One region of the Rhodococcus sp. MTM3W5.2 genome, then DNA from elsewhere that is predicted to be linked to it. Evidence: riboswitches for the same ligand, from Rfam matches in the RefSeq annotation. Region 1 holds a riboswitch; each other region holds the start of a gene.
What was found. Region 1 has a riboswitch for S-adenosylmethionine ahead of BTZ20_RS23770 (AfsA-related hotdog domain-containing protein). Riboswitches for the same ligand answer to the same signal wherever they lie in the genome.
Positions count from the first base shown of each region.

Region 1 (6,803 bases):
TGTCGTTGCGGGTGCTGCGCCCAGCGACGCAGGGTCTCGACGCGCTCTGCTCGGGCGGCACGGTGCCCACCGAGGCCCGTGAACTGCTCGTGCGGATCGTCGCCGCCCGACTGGCGTTCCTGGTCGTCGGCGGCACGGGCGCGGGCAAGACCACCCTGCTCGCCGCGCTGCTGGCACAGGTCGACCGTCGTGAGCGGATCGTCTGTGTGGAGGACGCGGCCGAGCTGGCACCGACTCACCCGCACGTGGTGCGCCTGGTCGCCCGCGCGCCGAACGTCGAGGGGGTCGGCGAGGTGACGGTCCGGCAACTGGTGCGGCAGGCGCTCCGGATGCGGCCGGATCGCATCGTGGTCGGGGAGGTGCGCGGCGGCGAGGTGGTGGACCTCCTCACCGCGTTGAACACCGGCCACGACGGCGGGGCCGGCACCGTGCACGCGAACTCGCCGGAGGAGGTGCCGGCCCGGTTGGAGGCGTTGGCAGCGCTCGGCGGTCTGGACCGCGCCGCCCTGCACAGCCAGCTCGCGGCGGCGGTGCAGGTGGTGCTGCACGTACACCGTGCGGCGGACGGCAGGCGCAGGCTCGCTCAGATCGGCGTGCTGGATCGGGACGAGCGTGGGCAGGTCGGCGTGCTGCCGGCATGGACCCCGACCGCCGAGAGCTGTCCGGGAGCGCACCGCCTCGCGGACCTGCTCGAGCGACGCGGCGTCGGGGTGGGGTCGTGGTGATCGCGGCGCTGACGGTCTCCGCGCTCGCGCTGGTCGTCGCGCCGACCACCCGGACGATGGCGAGGCTGAGCCCACGGCGTCGCGGCGCCGGGCCGAGGGGGCATGCCCGGTTGTGGGCGGCCGTTGTGCTCGGATCGATTGCCGCCGTGATGATCTACGCGCCGACGGTGGGGTGTGCGGGTGCCGCGCTCGCGCTGACGACCGCATATCGACGCGCACGTCGTCGCCGCGAGGGCACGCGGAACGCGGAACTGCGCGGGCTGCTCGGCTGCCTGGAGGCGGCGACGGGGGAGCTGCGGGTTGGCGCCCATCCGGCGAACGCCTGCACCACGGCGGCGAGGGAATCGAGTGGTGCGGCGGCTGATGCGTTCCTGGCCGCCGCGGCCCGCGCCCGGCTCGGGGGCAGCGCCGCCGACGGATTGCAGGGCGCCGGAAGCGCGATCGACATCGAGTTGGCGCGGGTGTCGGCGGCATGGCGGGTGGCCGATCGCTACGGCGTGGCGCTGGCGGACCTGCTCGATGCGGTCCGTGCGGACCTGGTGGGGCGCATCAGGTTCCGGGACCGGGTGGAGGCGGGGCTGTCGGGGGCAAGGGCCACGGCAGCGGTGCTTGCCTGCCTGCCGTTGCTGGGGATCGCGCTGGGCCAGTTGATGGGCGCGAGCCCGCTGCGGGTCCTGCTGTCCGGCGGCCTCGGGGGGACGCTGCTGGTGCTCGGCACGTTGTTCGTGTGCGCCGGCCTGCTCTGGACGGACCGCATCACCGGGCGGGTGACCCGATGAGCGCCGCGGTGGCGGTGCTGTTCGCGGCGGCCGCGCTCGCCGCTCCCGGTGCCGGCTCGGCGGCGACGCGGCTGCGGGGGCCGGTGGCGGCACCCCATGGGCGGATCGAGCACACGCGGCACCGCGAGGCCACCGACCCCATGGCGATCGCCGCCGGATTCGACCTCTTGGCCGCGTGCCTGCAGTCGGGGATGCCCGTCGCCACCGCGGCGGAGGCGGTCGCGGTGTCCGCTCCGGAGCCGCTGGGCGGCGCGCTCGACTCGGCCGCGAGCCTGCTGGCCCTCGGCGCGGAGCCCGAGATCGCCTGGGAGCGTGCGGCGGCGCACTCGGAGACGGAGGGGCTCGCGCGGATGGCTCGCCGCTCCTCGCGGTCCGGCGCGGCCTTCGCGGGTGCGGTGGCCGAGTTGGCGGCGCGGCGCAGGCTCGCGCTCGAGGATCGGGCGGTGGCCGCGGCGGAGCGGGCGGGTGTGCTGATCAGTGGTCCGCTCGGGCTGTGCTTCCTCCCGGCCTTCCTCTGTCTCGGAATCGTCCCGGTGGTGGTCGGTCTGGCCACCCGGGTGCTGAGCGGGGGTGTGCTGTGAGCCCGCGCAGCCGAAGGGCCGACAGACCCCGTCGCGGAGATACCGCGATGGTGATCGAGAGGGGGGAACATCATGGTGACCAAGGGGATTGGTGTGCTGCGCACCCGATTGCTGCTCGCCGCGGCCGCCGAGGACGGCATGTCGACCGCGGAGTACGCGATCGGCACTATTGCCGCGGCGGCATTCGGGGCGGTGCTGTATTCGGTGGTGACGGGCGACTCCATCGTGACGGCGCTGACCGGGATCATCGACAAGGCGCTGAACACCGCGGTCTGAACGATGTCGGTGCGGTGACGGTAGAGGCCGCGATCGCGATCGCCTCGATCACGGTGGTCGTGGTGCTGTGCCTGGGTTCCTTTCTCGCGGTGTCCGCGCATGTTCGTTGCGTGGACGCCGCGCGGGAGGCGGCCCGGCTCGTCGCGCGCGGCGACCGGGCGGAGGCGATCCCCGCGGCGCAGCGGGTGGCTCCGCGGGGTGCGCGCATCACGGTGCGGGAGGTCGACGGGTTCGCCACGGCGGCGGTCGAGGTCGCGGTGCCGCTGCTGCCTGCACTCGACGTCTCCGCGGAAGCGGTTGCCGCCGTGGAGGACCCGGGCTCCGCAGGGTCGCCATCGGAGTCGTTGCCGAGGGGAGCCGGCGGGTGAGGGGCGAACGCGGAGCGGCGACCGTCCTCGCCTGCTGGGCGATGCTGGCGCTGATCGCGGTTGCGGCCCTGGTGATCCACCTCGGCTCCGCGGTGTCGGCACGGCACCGGGCGCAGTCGGCCGCGGACCTGGCGGCACTCGCGGCCGCGGCCGCCCTCGAGCGCGGCACGGAGGCGGCCTGCGCCGAGGCGACCACGATCGCCGGGCGGATGCGGGGGACGGTCCGCGACTGCCGGATCGAGGACTGGGACGTGGTGGTGACCGTCGGGGTCAGGCTGCCGCTACCGGCCGTCGGGGTGGTGATGCCGTCGCCGCGGCCAGGGCGGGCCCGGTCCCGTAGCGGCGTATCCCGGTGCGTCCGCCGGCGAACACCCTTACCCGATCGCAAACTTGAGCCTCACCTCACAGCAACCAATCGGTTGGTTGGGTTGACGAGCGATTCGGGTGGACCTAATTTTCTGTCCACGGTCATGAGTATCAGCGTCAAGCCCCGGCTCGCTGATCGGCAACCCTCCAGTGCGGCGGGGTGCTCCGGGTGACGACCGGATGGCGGTCATCCGACGCCATAAGCGCTCAATTCAGTCCTCGAAGGGGATACCCATGTCCGCAGTTCAGCTCGCCCCGGCGGCCCTCTCACCGCAGCTCCCGGCCGCCGAAGTCGTCGTCCCCGAGATCCCGCTGACGGATCTGGTCGTCGTCGCCGATCGATTCCGTGGCTTCACCGATGGCACACGCGTCCACACCGTGTCGGGTCTCGTCGCCGCACTGCGCGGCGGCGCGTTCAGGAACGTGCGCACCGACCTGACCATCAGGCTCGGGCAGGGGATCAAGCGGCACGACAAGGAATACGTCGAGCACGTCGCGTCGATCCATGCCCCGGCCGCGGAGGTTCGCCTGCTCGGCGACATCGCCGCCCCTGCGCCGCGCCATCACGTGCACAAGTACCAGGAGACCAACGTCCTCATCGCCAATCTGGCGCGCGCCGAGGACGGGAGCTTCACCTCCGACCTCCGGATCGACGGGGACAACGAGCTGCTCATCGATCATCAGACCGGCGAGCACGTCCAGGGGCTGGTGATCGTCGAGGCGGCACGGCAGCTGTTCCTCGGGGCCTTCGAGCTCGAGTACGGCAACCGCTCGCCCGAACAGCACTACTACGTCGTGTGGAACTCGATCGATCTGTCGTTCAAGACCTTCCTGTTCCCGTTGCCCGCATCGCTGCGTGCAAGGTTCGGAGCCGTGTCGATCCAAGATCCGGCCAAGCTGCAGTTCACGATCGACATCGAGGTGACCCAGTTCGGCCGCAGCGTCGCGACCGCGACGATCTCGTTTGCCGCGCTGGAGAACTCGACGATCAGCCAGATCGAGCGGCGCAAGGCGGCGAAGGCCATCGAGGCCTTCCTCGGGGTCACCGCGTGACGCACACCGGCTCCCGGCCCGTTCAGGTCGCCTTCTTCGACGTCGACGAAACGCTGATCACCGTCAAGAGTATGTTCGCGTTCCTCGAGCACTGGCTGCGCGAGCGGGGCGACGACGGCAGCGAGTACTCGAGGCTGCTCGCCGCACTGCGGCGGGCGTCGGATGAGGGCGCCCCGCGGGAGGAGGTCAACCGGAGCTACTACCGCACGTTTCGGGGTGTGCCACTCGTCGAGCTGGAGGAATCGGGTCGCCGGTGGTACCGGGAATTCGAGTCCACCGCCGCCCCGTACTACGCGGACACCCTCGCCGCGCTGCGCGACCATCGCGACGCCGGTGCCGCGATCGTGCTGCTGTCGGGCTCGTTCGCGCCAGCACTGGGGCCGATCGGGGAGGCCGTCTGCGCCGACCGGATCGTGGCGAGCCGCCCGGTCACCGACGGCCATGGGGTGCTGACCGGTGAGGTCGAGCGGCCGATGATCGGGAAGGCGAAGGCGGAGGCGGTCACCTCGGTACTGGAGGAACTCGGGATCGACACCGGGAACAGTTACGGGTACGGCGACCACGACAGCGACCTCGCCTTCCTCGAGGCGGTCGGGCACCCGGGGCTCCGGGGCAGCGATCCGGTACTCCGGGCGCACGCGGCCAGGAATCGGTGGCGGGTACTCGGCAGCGCGACCACCGGTCTGGCCGGAGCCGTCCCGCTGCTCGCCGCCACCAGCACAGGACAGCGAGGTCTTCGATGACAGAACGGGTTTCGGCCGAATCCAGGCTCTACGAGCTCACCCCCACCACGCAGGGCCCGCTCTATCCGCCCAGTGAGGCGGTCGACCGCGAAGGCAATTTCGTCGTGGTCGGGTGGATCACCCGGGACGCCGGCGACGGCTCCGTCAGGCGGGACTGGGGGAGTGCGATCGTCGATGCGGCGACCCCGGTTCCCGAGTTCGGGGGCGTGGAGCCGTACACGATCGTGCGCGAACTCGGCGCGGAGCTGTCGGCGGAGGACGGGGCGACGGTGCTCCACACCCTCCCGCTCCCGTTGCCCGCCAACAACTATCCGATCGTGTTCGCGCCCGATCAGGTCCCTGAGGCCGCGCAGGTCCGGCGGCCCAGCTATGCGTTCCACGAGACGCCGATCCCGGACCTCCGGCACGAGGACGGTAGGCGTCTGACCCAGCCGGTCACCCTCGGGACTGGCTGCGGGCGCGGGGCACCGTGCGGGTGGGGGTCAGCGCGGACGGCAGGCACGGCGAGTTCTTCTTCGAGTTCTCGGGCCTGATCCCGGAGTCGCTGTACACCGTGATGTCGCTGCGCCAGCGGGACCTGGACCCGGCCGCGCCGACGCGCCCCGGGCCACTGGGGGTGCCGAACGTGTTCGTCACCGACCGTGACGGTCGCGCGACGTACCGGGCCTCGCTGCCGAACGCGTTCCCGGCCGCGGACAGCCCGGGGGCCAATCGCATCGTCAGCGTTGTGGTGCTCTGGCAGAGCTACCAGCAGAACTACGGCGGCGCGATCGGTCAGTTCGGGCTCGGCGGCGACATCCATGCGCAGTTGAAGATCCCGGTTCCCGGCTTCGAGGAGTTCACCACCAGGGCCTGAGCCCGGGCGCATGCCATCGGCCGAACGGTAGGCCGGCGAGACCACCGTGGAATGGGTGGTGTCGCCGGCCTTGCCGTCTTGCTACCTCGAGGAGAAGCTCATCAGTGGTGGAACAAGCGGGTTCCGGTGTGGATGAGGGTCAATCCCAGCTCTCGGCATGCATCCACGACTTCGCCGGTTCGGGTGGAGCCGCCGGGTTCGACGATGTAGCGCACCCCGAGTCGGTTTGCGTGGTCGATGTTGTCGCGAAACGGGATGTATCCGTCCGAGACGAGGGTGGCATCGGTGAGTCGAGCGAGCCATCCCAGACGGTCGGCATCCTCCACCTCTGCGACCTGCGCGGCCGAGGTCACCTGAGCGGTGAGCGCCGTTCGCTGGGAGTCCGTCACAGCGTTCTCAGCAAGGCGGACTTGCCAGTTCAGCCGGTCCTGTCGGGATGTCCCCGCGGCGAATGCGAGTGCCTGGATAGCAGGCAGACGACGCAGCCACCAGATGCCGGCTTTCGTGCCTGCGAGTCGAGTGCAGTCCACTCGGGACTGCTGACCGGCCCCGACGCCTATCGTCATGCCGTCCTTCACGTAGGCCACCGAGTTCGACTGCGTGTAGCGCAGTGTGATCATGCCCAACAGCGCATCGCGGACGGTGTCCGGGCGCGGCATTGAGCCATGCACCACGCGCAGCAGGTCCGCCGTGATCGGTAGCCGATCGCGTTCTTGCTCGAGCACCATCCCGAACACCTCCCGGTGTTCCCATGGCGGCGGCTCGTAGGAGGCGTCTGCCTCGAGAACGAGGAACGTGCCGCGCTTCTTCCGCGCCAGAATCTCCACCGTGCCCGGCGCGAACCCCGGCGCGATGATTCCGTCGGAGACGACACCCGCCAGTAGGTCCGCCAGCTCACGGTCCACCGGCTCGGAGACTGCGATCAGATCCCCGAACGATGATTTCGGGTCGATGTCCCGCGCACGGACATAGGCAGCTGTAGCCGCACCGACGTCACCGTTGCCGAGATCCCAAGCGCGGCGCATGGTCTCGTCCAGATTGCCCGCCAGCGCAGCG
Region 1 is NZ_CP019572.1:5,206,476-5,213,278, reverse strand. Features, by position in the region: gene BTZ20_RS23800 (TadA family conjugal transfer-associated ATPase) at 1-725, shown strand, start outside; gene BTZ20_RS23795 (type II secretion system F family protein) at 722-1,504, shown strand; gene BTZ20_RS23790 (type II secretion system F family protein) at 1,501-2,085, shown strand; gene BTZ20_RS23785 (DUF4244 domain-containing protein) at 2,158-2,361, shown strand; gene BTZ20_RS23780 (TadE family type IV pilus minor pilin) at 2,376-2,729, shown strand; partial or broken gene BTZ20_RS23775 (Rv3654c family TadE-like protein) at 2,771-2,968, shown strand; SAM riboswitch class IV at 3,196-3,307, shown strand; gene BTZ20_RS23770 (AfsA-related hotdog domain-containing protein) at 3,330-4,148, shown strand; gene BTZ20_RS23765 (HAD family hydrolase) at 4,145-4,891, shown strand; gene BTZ20_RS28685 (hypothetical protein) at 4,888-5,424, shown strand; gene BTZ20_RS28680 (hypothetical protein) at 5,367-5,747, shown strand; gene BTZ20_RS23755 (phosphoribosylaminoimidazolecarboxamide formyltransferase) at 5,849-6,803, opposite strand, start outside.

Region 2 (6,803 bases), 2.1 Mb from region 1:
CGCAGGCGACGCCAGCCGCTTGAGCTCCGAGACGATCGCGGCCTGGGTGTACTGCGCGATCATGTGCCCGCTGTCCACCCCGGGTCGGCGGCCAGGAACGGGGGCAGGCCGTGGCTGCGCGCGGTGTCGAGGAACCGATCGGTTCGGCGTTCGCTCATGCCCGCCACATCCGCGACGACGATGGCGAGGAAGTCCAGCACGTATGCCACCGGTGCGCCGTGAAAGTTGCCGTTCGACTCGACCCGGCCGTCGAGGGTCACCACCGGGTTGTCGATGGCACTCGCGAGCTCGCACGCCGCGACCCGTTCGGCGTGCGCGAGGGTGTCCCGGGCAGCGCCCGCGACCTGTGGCGCGCACCGCAGCGAGTAGGCGTCCTGGACCAAGGGCAGTCGGGGTGGCGTGACTGGCGACGATCTCCGAGCCCGCCAGCAGCCGGACCATGTTCGCCGCCGCCGCGGCCTGCCCGGGATGCGGGCGCAACGCCTGGAGATCGGCGGCGAACACGCGGTCCGTGCCCATCAGCCCCTCGACGCTCATCGCCGCCGTGATGTCGGCCAGCGGCAACAACCGGCGCAGGTCGTCGCAGGCGAGCACCAGCATGCCGAGCATCCCGTCGGTGCCGTTGATGAGCGCGAGGCCCTCCTTCTCCTCGAGGACCAGCGGGTAGATCCCCGCCGCGGCCAGCGCGTCGGCGGCAGGCAACTGCTCCCCCGCGGCGTCTCGGACCAGGCCCTCCCCTGTCACCGCGAGCGCCGTGTGCGCGAGCGGCGCGAGGTCGCCCGAGCAGCCGAGGCTGCCGAATTCGGGGACCACGGGCGTGATCCCGGCCGACAGCAACGCGGCATAGGTGTGCGCCACCGCGGGTCGTGCGCCGGTGCGACCGGTCGCCAGCGTGGCCAGGCGCAGCAGCATCATCGCGCGCACCACCTCGCGTTCGACCTCCGGTCCGCTCCCCGCGGCGTGCGAACGGATCAGGCTGCGTTGTAGCTGGGCCCGCAGCTCCGGCGGGATGTGCCGGGTGGCCAGCGCGCCGAAACCGGTGGACACTCCGTACACCGGACCGAAGTCCCGCGCGAGCGCCTCGATGTGCGCCCTGGTCGACGCCATGGCCGAAACGGCCTGATCCGACAGTCCCACCGCAGCGCCGGAACGGGCCACACGCAGCACCTGTCCCGGCGTCAGGGGGCCGACGCCGACCAAGACCGGTCCGTGACTGTCCACCGCGGGCTCCTCCGTCGGGAAGCGAGCTGCTGCTCACATCCTCCCGCCGAATCGGGCGCGGCGCGGGGGAATCGCCGTCAGGACGGCTGATGCACGAGTTCCGGCTCCGATTCCGGCTGCGGACGGACGAAGCGGACGTAGGCGAGGGTGAGCAGGATCAGCCACACGGCCCCGACCACCAGCGCCACCCTGGTGTCCGCGGAGAAGGCGAGGACGACGATCACGAAGACCAGGAAGGCGATCGCCAACATCTGCCCGTACGGCCAGAACGGCACAGGGAACTTCAGCTCCGCCGTCTCCTCCGCGCTCATCCGGCGCCGCGACCGGTACTGCGACAGCAGGATCATCAGCCAGACGAAGATCGTGGCGAAGGTGGCGATGGAGGCGATCACGAGGAAGACGGACTCCGGGATCGCGTAGTTCAGCAGCACCCCGACCAGCAGGGCCACGGTCATGATGACCACCGTCATCCACGGCACGCCGTTGCGCGAGACCCGCCGCATGATCGCGGGCGCCTGCCCGCGTTCGGCCATGCCGAACATCATCCGGCCCGCGCCGAAGATGTCGCTGTTGATCGCGGACAGCGCCGCCGTGATCACCACGATGTTCAGCACGGTCGCGGCGGGCCCGATGCCGAGGCCCTCGAAGATCTGAACGAAGGGGCTGCCGTCGGTGCCGATGCTCTGCCACGGGTTGATCGCCATGATGACGGCGAGGGTCAGCACGTAGAACAGCATGATCCGGATCGGCACCGTGTTGACCGCGCGGGGGATGGTCCGCTCGGGATCCTGCGCCTCGCCCGCCGTGACACCGATGATCTCGGTCCCGCCGAAGGCGAAGACGACGATCGCGAAGCAACCGACGAAGCCGCCGAAGCCGGTCGCGAAGAACCCGCCCTCGGACCACAGCTGGCTGATCCCCGTGCTGGTGTCGTGGATCCCGAAACCGAAGATCAGGATCGCGACACCCGCGGCGATCATCGCCACGATCGCCGCGACCTTGATCAACGTGAACCAGAACTCGAGCTCGCCGAACACCTTGACGCTGAGCAGGTTGATCGCGCCGATGAAGAAGACGATCGCCAGTACCCAGATCCACCGCGGCACGTCGGGGAACCAGAACCCCATGTAGACGCCGAATGCTGTCACGTCCGCGAGGCAGACGACGATCATCTCGAAGGTGTAGGTCCAGCCGGTCATGAACCCGGCGAGCGGCCCGAGGTGCTTGCTCGCGTACTCGCCGAAGGAGCCCGACACCGGGTTACTCACGGCCATCTCGCCGAGGGCGCGAAGCACGATGTACACCGCCAGGCCACCGATGAGGTAGGCCAGCAACACCGACGGACCGGCCTGTTGGATCGCCGCGGCGGAGCCGTAGAAGAGTCCCGTCCCGATCGCGGAGCCGAGTGCGATGAACCGGATGTGCCGGGCGGTGAGACCTCGGGTCAGCGCCGTGGCGGCGGCTTTCACTATCGGTCTCCCTGCGAGGTACTCGAATACTCGGGCGATGCCAAGAACTTGATGATTGCGACCAGGAGCCTAGCCCTGTAATGCAGGTCACCCGCCGTCGCCGGGTCCCGCAGGGGCCTCGGTCACACCGAAACGCCGCCCTAGCTATCAACCCTTCGATCCGAGCCGCTAATATCGGGGCGGTCATGAGTACCAGCATCAAGCCCCGGCTAGCTGGTCGGCAACCCTCCATCCGCGGTGGGGTGCCCCGGGTGATGACCGGGTTGTCCGAGAAACAGTTCGGATGACAAGCGCGGGTCCGTCGGGACGGACCCACAAACCGGGCCACGACCCACCGGAGGTTCACCATGTGTTGTTGTCGCAGATAGGACCCACTCTTGCCCCCTGGCGCCTGAGCTGCGCCGATCTCCCCCAATTTCTTGGAGTAGACAACACATGAGCGAGAACACCCCCGTCACCGACCCGACCGCGGCCTGGAGCTTCGAGACCAAGCAGATCCACGCGGGCCAGACGTCCGACGCGACCACCAACGCCCGGGCTCTGCCGATCTACCAGACCACCTCGTACACGTTCAACAACACCGACCACGCGGCGGCGCTGTTCGGACTCGCCGAGCCGGGCAACATCTACACCCGGATCATGAACCCCACCCAGGACGCGGTCGAGCAGCGGATCGCCGCGCTCGAGGGGGTGTCGCGGCGCTCCTGCTGGCCTCGGGTCAGGCCGCCGAGACCTTCGCCATCCTCAACCTGGCCGAGGCAGGCGACCACATCGTCTCCAGCCCGCGCCTGTACGGCGGCACCTACAACCTCTTCCACTACACGCTGCCCAAGCTCGGCATCACGGTCAGCTTCGTGGAGGACCCCGACAACCTCGAGCAGTGGCGTGCGGCCATCCAGCCGAACACCAAGGCCTTCTTCGGCGAGACCATCTCCAACCCGAAGAACGACGTCTTCGACATCCCCGGCGTCTCGGCGGTCGCGCACGAGAACGGCATCCCGCTGATCGTGGACAACACGGTCGCCACCCCGTACCTGATCCGGCCGCTCGAGCACGGCGCGGACATCGTGGTGCACTCGGCGACCAAGTACCTCGGCGGGCACGGCACGGCGATCGCGGGCGTCATCGTCGACGGCGGCAACTTCGACTGGACCCAGGGCAGGCACACGAACTTCACCACGCCCGATCCCAGCTACCACGGCGCGGTGTTCGCCGACCTCGGCGCGCCCGCATTCGCGCTCAAGGCCCGCGTGCAGCTCCTGCGCGACGTGGGCGCAGCGGTCTCGCCCTTCAATGCCTTCCTCATCAGCCAGGGCCTGGAGACGCTGAGCCTGCGCATCGAGCGACACGTCGAGAACGCCCAGCGGGTCGCCGAGTTCCTGCAGGCCCGGCCCGAGGTCACCTCGGTCGCCTACGCCGGCCTGCCCTCCTCGCCCTGGTACGAGCGCGGCCAGAAGCTCGCACCGAAGGGCGCGGGCGCGATCGTGGCGTTCGAGCTGGCCGGCGGGGTCGACGCGGGCAAGAACTTCGTCAACGCCCTCACCCTGCACAGCCACGTCGCCAACATCGGCGACGTGCGTTCGCTCGTCATCCACCCCGCCTCCACGACGCACTCGCAGCTGACCGCCGAGGAGCAGCTGGCGTCGGGCGTGACCCCCGGCCTGGTGCGGCTCGCCGTCGGCATCGAGGGCATCGACGACATCATCGCCGATCTCGAGGCCGGTCTCGCGGCGGCGGCATCTTGACAGTGCGCTCCGAGTCAGACGCCCGTTCGGCGCGGCCTCCGCGGGGGCCCTACCGGCCCTCGCGGGGTTCCCGCCGCCGAACGGGCGGTTGACGGGCATCGGTATCGGCGCTCTCCGACTGGAGAGCGGCGTCGTCCTGCCCGATGTCACCCTCGCCGTGCAGGCCTGGGGTGAGCCGAACGCCGACCTCGACAACATCGTGCTCGTCGAGCACGCGCTGACCGGCGACTCGCACGTCTCCGGTCCCGTCGACGACGAGCACCCGTCGCCGGGCTGGTGGAACGGGATGATCGGCCCCGGCGCGCCCATCGACACCAACGAATGGTGCGTACTGGCCACCAACGTCCTCGGCGGCTGCCGTGGCACGACCGGGCCCGCCTCGCTCGACCCGGACGGCCGGGCCTGGGGATCACGCTTTCCGGAGATCTCGATCCGCGACCAGGTCGAGGCGGAACTCGCGCTGGCAGACGCGCTGGGCATCGACCGGTTCGCTGCGGTGGTCGGCGGCTCGATGGGCGGCATGCGGACCCTCGAATGGACTGTCGGCCACCCCGACCGCGTCCGGTCCGCCCTGATCCTCGCGGTCGGGGCACGGGCGACCGCAGACCAGATCGGCACCCAGACCACCCAGATCGCCGCGATCACCGCCGACCCCGACTGGCAGGGCGGCGACTATCACGGCACGGGACGGGTGCCACGCGCCGGACTCGGGATCGCCCGACGGATCGCGCACCTGACCTACCGCACCGAGGACGAACTCGACACCCGGTTCGGCAACGCCCCGCAACCAGGCGAGGACACCTGGCAGGGCGGCCGGTACGCGGTGGAGAGCTACCTCGAGCACCAGGCCGAAAAGCTGGTCACCCGCTTCGACCCCGGCACCTACGTGCTGCTCACCGAGGCGATGAACCGTCACGACGTCGGTCGTGGCCGCGGCGGCATCGAGGCCGCCCTGGCCTCCACACCCGTCCCGGTGATCGTCGGCGGCGTCGACTCCGACCGGCTCTACCCACTGCGCCAGCAGGAGGAACTCGCCGAGCATCTGCCCGGGTGCGACGGGCTGCGCGTGGTGAACTCCCGATACGGCCACGACGGCTTCCTCACCGAGGCCGAATGGGTCACCAAGCTGCTCGGCGAGACCATGGCGCTGGCCCGGGCGGGCCGTAGCTCCGCCCGGTAGGTCGAATCTCACAGGGCCGAGACGGATGGACTGTCGGCCACCTCACCGCGGCGACGTACCGTCACGACGTCGGTCACGGCCGTGACGGCATCGAGGCCGAATGGGTCACCAAGCTACTCCGCGAGACCGCGGGATCTGGCCAAAATCGACAGCATCGGGGCCGCGGCCGGGCAACCCGGATCAGAGCAGCGAAAAGTTTTCGGATTGCCCTCATCCTGGACGCTTGATCGATAACATTCCCGCCGTGTCAACACCAACGATCAACCTCAGCACCCCCGTCGAGCAGCTCGCGACCGACGCCACCCTGATGGCGGTCACCGCTGAGCCGGTCACCCGCAGCGTCGTCGCGTTTCCGCCGACTGACGGGCGTCTGACCGAGATCCGCATCGGCACGCTCCAGCTCGAGGGCGGTGGCGTCCTACCGGACGTCACCGTCGCCCTGCAGTGTTGGGGCACCCCCAGCCCGGAGCTCGACAACATCGTGCTCGTCGAGCACGCGCTGACCGGCGACTCGCACGTCACAGGCCCCGCCGACGACGAGCACCCGTCGCCGGGCTGGTGGAACGGCATGGTCGGCGCCGATGCCCCCATCGACACCAACGAATGGTGCGTGCTCGCGACCAACGTGCTCGGCGGCTGCCGCGGCACCACCGGGCCGAGCTCGCTCGCACCCGACGGGAAGCCGTGGGGATCACGCTTCCCCCTGATCTCCGTCCGCGACCAGGTCGCGGCGGAGGTCGCCGTGGCCGACGCGCTCGGCATCAGGCAATTCGCCTCCGTCGTCGGCGGGTCGATGGGCGGCATGCGCGTCCTCGAATGGACGATCGGCCACCCCGACCGCATCGGCTCGGCCCTGGCCCTTGCGATCGGCCCGCGCGCGACCGCGGACCAGATCGGCGGCCAGACCACCCAGATCGACGCCATCACCACGGATCCGAACTGGCAGGGCGGCGACTACCACGGCACCGGCAGGAGCCCGGACTCCGGACTGAGCATCGCCCGCCGGTTCGCGCACCTGTCGTACCGCGGCGAGGCCGCCCTCGACCTGCAGTTCGAGAACGCGACCCAGCACGGCGAGGACATCTGGCGCGGCGGCCGGTTCGCGGTGCAGAGCTACCTCGAGTACTGCGCGGACAGGCTGGTGACGACCTTCGACGCCGGCTCCTACGTGGCACTGAGCGAGGCCGT
Region 2 is NZ_CP019572.1:1,630,372-1,637,174, reverse strand. Features, by position in the region: partial or broken gene BTZ20_RS29730 (aromatic amino acid lyase) at 1-383, opposite strand, end outside; partial or broken gene BTZ20_RS29725 (aromatic amino acid lyase) at 412-1,221, opposite strand; gene BTZ20_RS07505 (amino acid permease) at 1,299-2,690, opposite strand; SAM riboswitch class IV at 2,872-2,989, shown strand; partial or broken gene BTZ20_RS07500 (bifunctional o-acetylhomoserine/o-acetylserine sulfhydrylase) at 3,126-4,435, shown strand; gene BTZ20_RS07495 (homoserine O-acetyltransferase MetX) at 4,524-5,615, shown strand; gene BTZ20_RS07490 (homoserine O-acetyltransferase MetX) at 5,923-6,803, shown strand, end outside.
Region 2: it holds a riboswitch for S-adenosylmethionine, as region 1 does, so the genes downstream of both, BTZ20_RS07500 (bifunctional o-acetylhomoserine/o-acetylserine sulfhydrylase) here and BTZ20_RS23770 (AfsA-related hotdog domain-containing protein) in region 1, are expected to answer to the same signal.

Region 3 (6,803 bases), 990 kb from region 1:
CTGGCCAAGGCCCCGATCTTCATGAAGCCGCTGCAGTTCGCGGCCGAGCGCCACCTGCGCATGCAGATCAAGGACCGGGACCTGCGCAAGAAGGTCACCCCGAACTTCCAGATCGGCTGCAAGCGCATGCTGATCTCCAACAACTACTACCCCGCGCTGGCCCAGCCGAACGTCGACCTGGTCACCGACGGCATCGCGGAGGTCACGGCCAACGGCATCGTCGACCGCAACGGCGCGACCCGCGAGGTCGACGCGATCGTGGTGGCCACCGGCTTCCACGTGACGGACTCCCCCACCTTCGCCGGGATCATCGGCAAGGACGGCCGCTCCGCCGCGGAGGTCTTCGAGGCCAGCGGACAGCAGGGCTACAAGGGATCGGCGATCGCCAACTTCCCCAACATGTTCTTCCTCGTCGGCCCGAACACCGGCCTTGGCCACACCTCGATGGTCTTCATGATCGAGTCGCAGCTCAACTACGTCATCGACGCGATCAACACCATCGAGCGCAACGGTATCGGGACCATCGAGGTCCGCCAGGAGGTGCAGGACGCCTACAACAAGGACCTGCAGGACAAGCTCGCGCGCAGCGTCTGGAACAACGGCGGCTGCGCCAGCTGGTACCTCGACAAGCACGGCAACAACACCACGCTGTGGCCGGGCTTCACCTTCCAGTTCCGCAACACGACAAAGAAGTTCGACCTCGCCGCCTACCGCAGCGTGGCCACCAGGGATCTGCCCGCGATCACCGGCGACGAGATCGCCGCCGAGATCGAACGCGGTATTGCACCCATCGCCGGCACCGCAGGCGATGCACCGATTGCCGGCACCGCCGGCGATGCACCGCTTGCCGGCACCGCCGGCGATGACGACGAGAAGGTTGTTGCACAGTGAGCGATTTCGCAGGCAAGGTCGTGGTCATCACCGGAGCGGGATCCGGCATCGGTCGCGCGCTCGCGCTGAACCTGGCGCAGAAGGGCGCCCGGCTCGCCCTGTCCGACTTCGACAGCATCGGACTGGCCGAGACCGTGCGCCAGGCCGAGGCGCTCGGCGCCGAGGTCAGGTCCGACCACCTGGACGTGTCCCAGCGCGAGGCCGTACTGGAATACGCCGACGCGATCGCCGCCCACTTCGGCAAGGTCAACCAGATCTACAACAACGCAGGCATCGCGTACCACGGTGAGTTCGAGAAGTCCGAGTTCAAGGACATCGAGAAGATCATGGACGTGGACTTCTGGGGAGTCGTCAACGGCACCAAGGCATTCCTGCCGCACCTGGTCGCATCCGGCGACGGGCACGTGGTGAACGTCTCGAGCCTCTTCGGGCTGCTCTCGATGCCCGGTCAGTCCGCATACAACTCCGCGAAGTTCGCGGTCCGGGGCTTCACCGAGTCGCTGCGGCAGGAGATGCTGATCGCCAAGCACCCGGTCAAGGTGACCTGTGTGCACCCCGGCGGCATCAAGACCGCCATCGCCCGCAACGCGACCGCGGGGCCAGGGGAGGACCTCGCGGCCTTCTCCGAGTTCTTCGACAAGAAGCTGGCGCGCACCACGCCTGAGCAGGCCGCGAAGGTCATCGTGAACGGCGTGCAGAAGGGCAAGGCGCGGGTGCTGATCGGCGCCGACGCCAAGTTCCTCGACGCCTGGGTACGCCTGGTCGGCTCGAGCTACCAACGCGTTGTCGCCGAGATCGCCGGCCGCGTGATGCCGAAGGGGAAGTAGCCCAGTGGTGTTCCTCCCCCGACCGCTGGTCGCGGCGAACCTCGGCGCCTTCTACCGGGTGGCCCTGCACGCGAAGATGCCGGTACCCGCGGCGCGTGCCCTGCTCGACGCCGGTTCCCCATTGCAGCGGCTCCCCCGCGACACCGTCGTGCGCGAGCTGACCCTGGCAGGCCGCAGGGCCGAGCGCATCACGGTCGGGGCCACCGAGCGCCGCACCGCCGTGCTGTACCTGCACGGCGGCGGGTACACCCTCGGATCGCTCGCCACCCACCGGTCGCTGGCCGCGTACCTGGCACGCGAGTCCGAGGCCGCGGTGTACCTGCTCGACTACCGCCTCGCTCCGGAGGATCCGTACCCGGCCGGACTGGAGGACGCGGTCGACGCGTACCTCGAGCTGTTGGTCGAGCACGGGTACTCCGCCGATCAGGTTGCCATCGCGGGGGATTCGGCGGGCGGCGGACTGTCGCTTGCCACCACGCGCCGCCTGATCGACGCGCACGACGTGCGCCCGGCTGCGCTCGGGCTGATCGCGCCATGGGTGGACCCCGGCGCCAGGGACGCCCCGAAGGATCGCGATCTCGTGGTCAACACGGCGTGGTCGTTCGTCGCCGCCGAGGCGTACCTCGGCGGCGGAGACCCGGCCGACCCGGGCTTCGCGCCGCTGCACGCCGACATGGCCGGGCTACCGCCGACCATCGTGCACGTCGGCACCTCCGAGGTGCTGTACCCACAGGTGACGGAACTGGTGCAGAAGATGCGCGCCGCCGACGTCACGGTTCGGTTCACCGAGTACCCGAACCTGTGGCACGTCGCGCACCTGCAGGCGTCGATCCTGCGGGAGGCAAACGACGCCGTGCGCGAGCTCGGCGGCTTCCTGCGCGAGGCGCTCGAACGCACCGAGGTCTAGCTCACGCATCGAACGGGTGGTTACCGGGAGGATCGCCGAGAGGCGAACCCGGTAACCGCCCGTTCGTGCGTCACCGCGCTCAGCGAGCCGCGCGCCATTCGTCCGCGGCCTGCGCCGAGGTGAGCTCGCCGACGCGGACCCGCTCCGCCATCGACGCCAGGTCGGCCGAGGTCAGCTCGCCCGCAACGACGTTGAGCGCCTTGACCTGATCCTCGGTGAGCACCCCGCTGCGAATCAGGGGCACGACGTTCTCGGCCGGCGCAGATTCCTCGGTCTCCAACTCTGCCTCGCTGTAGTCGGACACCGAGAGCCCCTCCGGCAGAGACCTGTTCAGCTCCTCGAACACCTCGTCCGGATCGGTGAGCGCCGAATCCGGCTGGAAGTAGTGCAGCAGCTGCCCGGTGAAGTCCGGCACCACCGTGATGTCCGCCGCCCCGAGTCCCTCCACGTACTCCGCCCTGGTCTCCGGGGAACCCACCTCGACCGGGGATCCGGTGCCACGCAGGATCCCCGCATAGATCTCCGCGACGACCTGTGACTCCGCGCTCTCCCCGGATCCGACGGTGATCGCTGCCGGTGCCTGTGTCTCGTCGAGCCGGGAATTGTCCACCGTGCATCCGGCGAGCGCGCACACCACGGCCGCGGACATCGCTGTCATCGCGGCCTTCCTCCACCGAGCCGTCATGGCGCGCCACGCTCCCTCTCCTCACCCAGCGAATGTCCTCCCTATCGTTACACTCGGTGGCCAGCACCATCTCGAGCGGCCGAGAGATCCGGCTTGTTGACGCCGCAGCAACCAGTCCGAAGGGGACGGGTGCTACCGCCGGAACCGATGGAAGGACGCCATGAGGTTCTCAGCTCTCCGCTCCGCACGCCTGCTCCCGTTTGCCGTCGCCGCGGCGGTCACCTCCCTTGCCCTCACCGGATGCGGCGGCGACTCCGACCCGCTCAGCAGCGGCGGTGGCACGAGCTCGGACCCGAACGCGATCATCGTGGGGTCGGCAAACTTCCCCGAGTCCGAGACCGTGGCGAACATCTACGCGGAGGCCCTGCGTGCCAATGGCTTCGACGTGCAGACGAAGCTCAACATCGGCAGCCGCGAGACCTACATCCCCGCGGTCAAGGACGGGTCCATCGACGTGATCCCGGACTACACCGGCAATCTGCTGCAGTACCTCGACAAGGACACCACCGCGACCAGCGCCGCCGAGGTGGACGCGGCCCTGCCCGAGGCGCTCGGCCCCGACCTGGCGATCACCACGCCCGCACCCGGCGAGGACAAGGACGCGGTGGTGGTCACCCGCGAGACCGCCGACAAGTGGCAGCTGACCTCGATCGCGGACCTGGCGCCGCACTCCGCCGAGGTGAAGTTCGGCGCCCCAGCCGAGTTCCAGGAGCGCGCGGGAGGGCTGCCCGGACTCGAGGCCGACTACGGCCTCGTCATCAGCCCGCAGAACTTCGTGCCGATCGCGGACGGCGGCGGACCGGCCACGGTGGCCGCCCTCTCCTCCGGCCAGGTCACCGCGGCGAACATCTTCACCACCTCGCCTGCCATCGCCAAGAACAACTTCGTGGTCCTCGAGGACCCGAAGAACAACTTCCCGGCGCAGAACGTGGTGCCGGTCCTGCGCGCGAACAAGCAGTCCGAGAAGCTGGCGGCGGTCCTGAATGCGGTGTCGGCCAAGCTGACCACCGACGAGCTCATCGCCCTGAACACCTCGGTGTCCGGCGACTCGAAGACCGAACCGGACGCCGCCGCCACCGAATGGGTGTCGGCACAGGGGCTCGACAAGCCGGTGTCGTAGGCGGCCGGCCTTGATCTCCTTCGAGTCGGTCACCAAGCGCTACCCGGACGGCACCACCGCGGTCGACAACCTCGACCTGGTCATCGAGCCCGAGTCCTTCACCGTGTTCGTCGGACCGTCGGGCTGCGGCAAGACCACGTCCATGCGGATGATCAACCGGATGATCACCCCCACCTCCGGCAAGGTGATCGTGAACGGCCAGGACGTCACCCGCACGGACGCGGTCAAGCTCCGCCTCGGCATCGGCTACGTGATCCAGAGCGCGGGCCTGCTGCCGCACCGGACCGTGGTCGACAACGTGGCCACCGTGCCTGTGCTGCGCGGCGATTCGCGACGCGCGGCCCGCAAGGCCGCGCTCGAGGTGCTCGAGCGGGTCGGGCTCGACCCCGCGCTTGCCACCCGCTACCCGTCCCAGCTCTCCGGCGGCCAGCAGCAGCGCGTCGGCGTCGCAAGGGCCCTGGCGGCCGACCCACCGATCCTGCTGATGGACGAGCCTTTCAGCGCGGTCGATCCGGTGGTCCGCGAGGACCTACAGGCCGAGATGCAGCGCCTGCAGGCGCAGCTGCGCAAGACCATCGTGTTCGTCACCCACGACATCGACGAGGCGGTCCGGCTCGGCGACCGCGTCGCGGTGTTCGGCCCGCACGGCAGGCTTCAGCAGTACGCCGATCCGCAGACCGTGCTCGCCTCCCCCGCAACGGATTTCGTCGCCGACTTCGTGGGACGCGATCGCGGGTACCGCGGGCTGTCGTTCCGGCCCGCCGACGAGGTGCCGGTGCACGAGATCCGCACCGCCGTCGAATCCGAACTCGCCGCGCTTCGCCTCGGCCAGGGCGAGTGGGTGCTCGTGGTCACCGAGGACGGCGCGGCGCCGCGCGGCTGGATCGACGTCACCGGCGTCGAGGGCATCCGGGCAGGCAACACACTGGCCGAGAGCACGTCCGCGGGCGGTTCGCTGTTCACGCGGGGCGGGGACCTACGGCAGGCACTGGACGCCGCGATCTCGTCGCCGTCCGGAATCGGGGTCGTGGTGGACCATTCCGGCTCGGTGGTGGGCGGGGTCAACGGATCCGAGGTGATCCGCAAACTCGCGGATCAGCGACAGGCCGAGGACCGGGCCAGGAACCGGCACTTCTTCAACGGCGAGACGGCCGGCTGATGCGCTGGTTGATCGACAACTTCTCGCAGGTTGTCGACCTCGCGAAGACGCACCTCTACCTGGCGCTGCTGCCGCTGCTGATCGGGCTGCTGATCGCGGTGCCCGCCGGCGTCGCCATCCGAAATATCCCGTGGCTGCGCAAGACCACCATGACGCTCGCCTCGCTCGCGTTCACGATCCCCTCGCTCGCGCTGTTCGTCACCATCCCGCCCCTGCTCGGGCTGAACATCCTCGACGAGATGAACGTGGTGATCGCGCTGGCGATCTACTCGACCGCACTGCTGGTGCGCGCCGTGCCCGAGGCCCTCGACTCGGTGCCCGAATCGGTGATCGACTCGGCCACCGCGATGGGCTTCACCCCGCTTCGCCGCGCGCTGACCGTCGAACTGCCGCTTGCCCTCCCGGTGCTGATCTCCAGCATCCGGGTCGTCGCCGTCACCAACATCTCGCTGGTGTCGGTCGGCTCGCTGATCGGCATCGGCGGACTCGGTGAGCTGTTCACCAAGGGCTACCAGCGCGACTACCCGGACCAGATCCTGGCGGGGATCATCGCGATCGTCTTCCTGGCGTTGGTGATCGACGGCCTGCTCTATCTTGCGGGCCGCCTGCTCACCCCGTGGACCAGGACCGCCCGTAGCCGCAGGGCGGACGGACCGGCGGCGCTCCTCCGCGCGACGGAGGGCCCCGCATGAACCTGTTCGGATCCGCCTTCGACTTCATCGCCGACCCGTCGAACTGGTCCGGCCCCACCGGCATCGGCGCCCGGATCGTCGAACACCTCTGGTACAGCCTGCTCGCGGTCGCCATCTCCGCGGCCATCGCGATCCCGTTGGGACTGCTCATCGGGCACTTCCGCAGGGGCGATGCGATCCTGGTCGGGCTGGTCAATTCGCTCCGCTCACTGCCGACCCTCGGCATCCTGACGTTCCTGGTGCTGCTCCTCGGGCTCGGCCTGATCCCGCCGATCATCGCGCTGGTCCTGCTCGGTATCCCGCCGATCCTGGCAGGCACCTACGCAGGCGTCGCGAACGTCGACGCGGTCGTGGTCGACGCCGCGCGATCGATGGGGATGACCAGGGCACAGGTACTCGGCCGGGTGGAGGTCCCCAACGCGCTGCCGCTGATCGTCGGCGGGCTGCGCAACGCGACGCTGCAGGTCATCGCCACCGCCACGGTCGCCGCCTACGTCAACCTGGGCGGACTGGGGCGGTACA
Region 3 is NZ_CP019572.1:4,215,720-4,222,522, forward strand. Features, by position in the region: partial or broken gene BTZ20_RS18950 (flavin-containing monooxygenase) at 1-747, shown strand, start outside; gene BTZ20_RS18955 (SDR family NAD(P)-dependent oxidoreductase) at 888-1,718, shown strand; gene BTZ20_RS18960 (alpha/beta hydrolase) at 1,726-2,625, shown strand; gene BTZ20_RS18965 (glycine betaine ABC transporter substrate-binding protein) at 2,705-3,283, opposite strand; SAM riboswitch class I at 3,374-3,464, shown strand; gene BTZ20_RS18970 (ABC transporter substrate-binding protein) at 3,471-4,430, shown strand; gene BTZ20_RS18975 (ABC transporter ATP-binding protein) at 4,441-5,589, shown strand; gene BTZ20_RS18980 (ABC transporter permease) at 5,589-6,281, shown strand; gene BTZ20_RS18985 (ABC transporter permease) at 6,278-6,803, shown strand, end outside.
Region 3: it holds a riboswitch for S-adenosylmethionine, as region 1 does, so the genes downstream of both, BTZ20_RS18970 (ABC transporter substrate-binding protein) here and BTZ20_RS23770 (AfsA-related hotdog domain-containing protein) in region 1, are expected to answer to the same signal.